2 regions of the Mesorhizobium sp. M0960 genome follow, and region 2 is predicted to be linked to the other one. Evidence: riboswitches for the same ligand, from Rfam matches in the RefSeq annotation. Region 2 holds a riboswitch; the other holds the start of a gene.
The links. Region 2 has a riboswitch for cobalamin ahead of NKH63_RS02615 (DUF1636 family protein). Riboswitches for the same ligand answer to the same signal wherever they lie in the genome.
Positions count from the first base shown of each region.

Region 1: another riboswitch for cobalamin. It lies ahead of metE (5-methyltetrahydropteroyltriglutamate--homocysteine S-methyltransferase); the one in region 2 lies ahead of NKH63_RS02615 (DUF1636 family protein).

Region 1 is NZ_JAMYNN010000034.1:7,532-10,734, forward strand. Features, by position in the region: gene metE (5-methyltetrahydropteroyltriglutamate--homocysteine S-methyltransferase) at 1-1,069, opposite strand, end outside; cobalamin riboswitch at 1,165-1,365, opposite strand; gene NKH63_RS30360 (hypothetical protein) at 1,921-2,175, shown strand; gene NKH63_RS30365 (helix-turn-helix transcriptional regulator) at 2,493-3,203, opposite strand, start outside.
Region 2 is NZ_JAMYNN010000001.1:510,024-513,226, reverse strand. Features, by position in the region: gene NKH63_RS02620 (winged helix-turn-helix domain-containing protein) at 49-1,248, shown strand; cobalamin riboswitch at 1,278-1,481, shown strand; gene NKH63_RS02615 (DUF1636 family protein) at 1,520-1,954, shown strand; gene cobW (cobalamin biosynthesis protein CobW) at 1,951-3,003, shown strand; gene NKH63_RS02605 (cobaltochelatase subunit CobN) at 3,022-3,203, shown strand, end outside.

The DNA.
Region 1 (3,203 bases), on a different contig from region 2:
GCAGGTCGATCGGCACGTGCAGCATCGAGCAAGAAGGCGCGATCTCGACGCGGTCCAAGGGCCAGCCGGCGACGATCGGTTTGATGCGGTCGAGAATGGCGGGCAGGTTCGCACGCCAGACGTTGCGGCCATCGATCAAGCCAAGCGAGAGCACCAGATCCTTCGGTGCGAGCCGACCCACCGTTTCCAGCTGCTCGGGAGCGCGCACGAGATCAATATGCAGCCCGGCCAGGGGCAGACAAACCGCGGTTTCGAGATTGTCTCCCAGGGGCCCGAAATAGGTAGCCAGCATGATCTTCAGCTCGGGCGCGGCTTTCGACAGCTGGCCATAGGCGAATTCGAACGCAGCTCGTTCGTTCGGGTTCAGATCGAGGACAAGCGCTGGCTCATCGATCTGCACCCAGTCGGCTCCAGACAGCTTCAGCCTCTGCAGGAGTTGCTCGTAGACGGGCAGCAGCCGCGGCAGGAGCGCGATGGGATCGAATCCTTCGGCAGGCGATTTCGCCAGCTTGAGGAAGGTGATCGGTCCAAGGATGACTGGGCGTGTGTGAACGCCGAGAGCTTTAGCCTCGATGAAGTAATCGACCGGTTTCGTCGACGAGAGGGCGAACGTCTGATCATCGTTGAGTTCCGGCACAATGTAGTGATAGTTGGTGTCAAACCACTTGGTCATTTCCATCGCGGTTACATCAGACCGATGAGCCGCCTGCTGGTGACCAGCGTGTCGACAATCCTCCGTCTGACCCTGGTTGCCCCGCGCCATTGCGAAGTAGATGTCAAGTGGAACCTCGCCGCTATTCCAGCCGTAACGGGATGGAACGGCGCCGACCATGGCTGCGGTGTCGAGCACATGGTCGTAGAGCGAGAAGTCGTTCGACGGGATTTTCGACACGCCGCGATCGTGCTGCTCCTCCCAGCTAGCGGCACGGAGCGCCTTCGCGGTCGTGAGAAGGTCGGCAGCGGACGATTTTCCGGACCAGTAGCTTTCAAGCGCGAATTTCAGTTCTCGCCGACGACCGAAGCGGGGCACGCCGAGCGTTGCTACAGGAATTTGCTGAGAGATAGTCATGCCAGACCCCGATGGTTGGGGCGTCGGTGACAAGGAAGGCGCTAGCAGGCCGGCACGAACGCCAGGCTGCAGCGGCCACCGAGACACCCCGCCCGTGGACGTAATTCGCCGTGGCAGGTCTCCTGGCTCGCGGGGTCATAGCCTCTACCCGTCTTCCCAAGGCTATTCGCCTCAGTGACATGAGTGGGGTTGGCTCGCCGCTAACAGTTGCGGGGGCAGCGCCGGCATCGCACCGGCTTCCCTCTTAGCTCCGCTGCGGCAGCGCCGTACGGAGAACCACGACGCGGCAGACAATTACAGCAGTTCGCTCCATTGTCAACGCCGCATAAAGAAATGTTTATGTCGTTATGTTAAATTTCCGTTGGCATGTTCCAAAGGTCGCCTCGAAAGCGAAAACTGTGGAAGCCTTGAGCGGCCGGTAAATCAAAGCAATGACGCACGGCGCCCTTGTCCAGGAGGATAGGAGTTCGTCGGCTGCCGGCAGCAAACATACCGGCAAGCGCCGTGGTGCTGCTTAGCGCATCACGCGAACCACCTCGGCGTCGAACTTCGGCTCTGAGGTTCCGACCGCTTCGTTGGTGATCTGCTCGCGACCATATTCGGCTCAATGGCGAGGCTGTTGCCCATGTGGAAGCTGTTGGCCGTGATGCCCTCGGTGATATGACACAACGATTTCGGGGGGAGCACACCGAGGCCAGGCGCAGCGGCGTGTTGCGAAGTGATCGAGGCCAATGTCTCGAACTGCTTGTTCGCAGCCCACCGGCTCAAGGTAACCCGGCTCAAACCACCGGGCTAGCTCAAGTCCTGTCCAAATGAGGCCTGAGCGGCAAATCGTCGTGCACGCGCACGGTTTGGCGTTCGATCTTGTGATGCGTCTTGGGCGGACAATCGCCACGGTGCAGCGCGCAGAAGCGGTCCCCAATTGGGAAGCCGAGGGCGGTGAGGGCAAGCCAGCGCCACAGGCGGAAGGGGACTTGGACCTGTTTGCCCTGCTGGACCACAAGTTCGCGACACAGGGCCTCAAGGAGAAGACCAAGAGTGATTATGCGCGGGACCTCGCCAAATTCATCAAAAGCAGCGGGCAGTCAAAGTTCGGCGCCGATTGACATGGAGATAGCCATCGCGGCGGACCGCCCAGGCGGACCGCAAGCCGGAATACAACCGGGTGCAGGCGGCCAAGCTCGTCCACAAGATGGCGTCGGGCACACACCGGCGATGGGAGAGCGGACCGTGGAGTGCAGGAACTTCACGCCTATCCACGCTCCCGTGGACGTGTCCTGCGGCACATCGGCAGCGATATTGAGGAGGCAGTTGAGCTTCTGGTCGAGCACTCTTACCTGCCACTACCTACGCTTAACGTCATCTCGTACTGAAAACGCACCACGCAAGGTCGAGATGTAACATGCGCCCTTCGTGGATGGTTCTAAGCTTCCTCGGGCGCGGTCAATCTGTGATAACGGTCGCTTGGAACCTCCATCACCGCGACGCGATCAAGGTTGGCGTATCGCGCTCGGTAGTAACCTTCTTCCTCCACTTCGGCGAAACTACACTGGGGAACGTCAAAGGTCGCAGCTTCCAATCCGAAGAAAGTCGTAGCGGTTTCTTCATCCAAGAAGTTCCACTCATCTTCTCCGTCGTCATATGTGACGCGAACATAGGAGGCCATGCGCACGGCTTCCTGATCACCCATCTCTGCGATGATGGCATCGCATTCTTTCTTCAGCTTTCCTGAAACCTCACCCTTATCCCAGTCATCCAAAGCCCGATAGATTTCTGGATGATAATACTCTGGCATCTCCTCTACATCGTCACCGATAAGCTCAATGGTGCGGACATATTGCGGATTTATCAAGAGTATTTTGTTGTCAAGGCTCCAACAATACAGCCATGGCCTGCTTGTGTTATTTCTGCGCAGATTATGAAGTTCCTTCAACTGACGTAAAATCGATTCACGCGCCTTTTCATCGATAGGATATTGGCGGCTGCCAACAGTCGTCTTGATTCTGAGCGTGCCGTATCGCGTTTCGGCATCGGCAATTGCAAACGGGCTCGTGCGCCACTCCTCGACATCAATCTTCCAGCCCAGCAGCTCCTCGACCGTGCATTTCAACGTGAGGCAAAGGTCCTTGATCTG
Region 2 (3,203 bases):
GAATCGCAGGTCATTTTCTCTGTCTAACATCGTCCGGATACCGCCTTCATGAAAGAAAAAATCTCGCTTGCCCTGGCCCGTCGCATTGCGCTTGCGGCACAGGGATTCAATGACCCGCGCCCCAGCGGCACGCCTGACCGCCGGCATCTGGCCCGGGTGCTTGCACGTACCGGCCTGCTGCAGATCGATTCCGTCAGCGCCGTGGTTCGCGCCCATTATATGCCGCTCTATTCGCGGCTTGGCCCCTACAAGCTGGCGCTGCTCGACGACGCCGCGGTGACACGCAAGCGCATGGTCTTCGAATATTGGGCGCATGAAGCCTCGTTCCTGCCCGTCGAGACCTATCCGCTGATGCGCTGGCGCATGCGGCGGGCCGAGCGCGGCGAGGAAATGTACAGCGGACTGGCAAAATGGGGCCGCGAGCACGCCGCCTACATTGAGGACATCTATCGCGAGGTCGCTGAACGAGGCCCGATCGCGGCGTCGGCTTTCGAAGGGCAGAAGGGCTCGGGCGGCTGGTGGGGCTGGAGCCATGCCAAGCATGCCTTCGAATGGCTGTTCTGGGCGGGCCGCATCACCACGGCGCACCGGCGTGGTTTCGAGCGGTTCTACGATCTGCCGGAGCGCGTGCTGCCGCCAACGGTACTCGCTTTGCCAGTTCCGTCCCCCGCGGACGCCCACCGCGAACTGCTGCGCATCTCCGCCCGCGCCCATGGCGTCGCCACGGCGGGCGATCTGCGCGACTATTTCCGCCTCTCGCCCGCCGACATCAAGGGCCGCATCGAGGAACTGGTCGAGGCTGGCGACCTGTTGCCGGTGAGCGTCGAAGGCTGGAGCAAAACAGCCTATCTCCACAAGGACGCCCGTTTGCCGCGCAGGATCGAGGCGCGCGCCTTGCTTGCGCCGTTCGATCCCGTCGTCTTCGAGCGGTCGCGCACCGAGCGGTTGTTCGACTTCCACTACCGCATCGAGATCTACACGCCGGCCGAAAAGCGCCAGTATGGTTATTATGTGCTGCCGTTCCTGCTCGGCGACAGCATCGTCGGGCGCGTCGACCTCAGGGCCGACCGCCCGGCCGGCGTATTGCGCGTCCATGCCGCCTATTCGGAGCCCGGCGCCCCGCCGCAAACTGCCGCCGCCCTTTTCGAGGAATTGAAGCAGATGCAGGGTTGGCTCGGGCTCGAGCGCATCGAGGTGACGGCTGCCGGCGACCTCGGCCAGCCGCTCGCAGATATCGCCGCGTCATAGACGTGCGTTGACACGACTGCCTTCACAAGCCTAAATCCGTTCCAGACGGTCCCCTGCCCGCAACGGCAAGGGCCAAGAGGGAATGCGGTGCGAAATCTCGATTTCAAATCCGCGGCTGTCCCCGCAACTGTAAGCGACGAGCCAAGGCCGAAAACCACTGGGATATTCCCGGGAAGGCGGCACCCAGGCGATGACCCGCGAGCCAGGAGACCTGCCGTCTAGGACATAAGAATCCGATCGCCTGGCGGGTTTTCCGGGCAAGGAGCCTGATTTGGAACGCGACAGCAGTTTTCCGGCTGAGACAGCGGATTTATTGTCCGGCCATGGTGATTCCCCGGCCGGCGTTACCGTCATCGTCTGCTCGTCCTGCCGTGACGAGACCGGTTCGGACGCTTATCCCCGCGCCGGCGAACTGCTCGCCGAGCACACGCGCCGCGCCGCTTCCAGCGAAAACATTAAAATCCGCACCGTCGAATGCCTCGGCAATTGCAAGCGCCGGCTCAGCGCCGCGATGCTGCGCGACGGCTGCTGGAGCTATGTCTTCGGCGACCTGACCACGACCAGCGGCACCGATCTGGTGACGGGGGCAAAGCTGTTCGCTACTTCGACGGACGGCCTCATTCCGTGGCGCGGCCGTCCCGATTGCCTGAAGCGCGGCTTGGTTGCCCGCATCCCTCCCCTCGACCTTTTGAAGGACTTGATATGACTTCCCCAGATTCGGCCGCCAACGTTTCGCGCGTCCCCTGCACCGTCGTCACCGGCTTTCTCGGCGCCGGCAAGACGACGCTGATCCGCCATTTGCTCGAAAACGCCAAAGGCAAGCGCCTGGCCATCATCGTCAACGAGTTCGGCGATATCGGCATCGACGGCGAGATCCTGAAGGGCTGCGGCATCGACACTTGCCCCGAGGAAAACATCGTCGAGCTGGCCAATGGCTGCATCTGCTGCACTGTCGCCGACGACTTTGTCCCCGCGCTCGACCAGATCCTGTCGCTGACGCCGAAGGTCGACCACATCCTGATCGAGACGTCCGGGCTGGCCCTGCCCAAGCCGCTGGTCCAGGCCTTCCAGTGGCCGTCGGTGAAAAGCCGCGTCACGGTCGATGGCGTCATCGCCGTCGTCGACGGGCCGGCGCTGGCTGATGGCCGCGTTGCCAACGACATGGACGCCCTGCAGGCGCAGCGCGCGCAGGACGAGACGCTCGACCATGACGATCCTGTCGAGGAGGTGTTCGAAGACCAGCTCGCTTGTGCCGACCTGATCATCCTGTCGAAGAGCGACCTGCTGGACGCAGCCGGCGCGGCGCGCGCCAATGCCGTCATCGGCAAGCATGTTGCGCGGGCGGTGAAGATCGTGCCGACCTCGCAAGGCAAGGTCGATCCGTCGGTGCTGCTCGGCCTTGGTCTCGCCGTCGAGGACGACATCGAGAACCGCAAGACCCATCACGACGACGAGCTCGACCACGAACATGACGACTTTGACTCGTTCGTCATCGACATTGCGTCGGTGTCCGATCCGGACGAGCTGGCACAACGCGTCGCCACGGCGGCGGAGGAAGAAAACGTATTGCGCGTCAAGGGTTTCGTCGACGTCGGCGGCAAGCCGATGCGGCTCTTGCTGCAGGCCGTCGGTCCGCGCGTCAACCACTATTACGACCGCGCCTGGACCGCTGAAGACGATCGCCGCTCGCGCCTCGTCGTCATCGGCCTGAAAGGGCTGAACCGCCCGGCGATCGAGCGTATCCTCGCCGGCTGATCCCAGGTACGAGCCGCGATGCACATCCTCACCACCACATCCGCCTCGCTCGACGATCTCGCCGAGCCTGTCGATCTCAGGCAAACGCCTGCGGATGTCGTGGCGCTGTCCTTCACCGACAGCGACCTCGCCGGGCTGGCGGCGGCGTGGAAGGCAGATGCGGACCGCCTGCCGTCGATGCGGCTCGCCGCCTTGCGCGA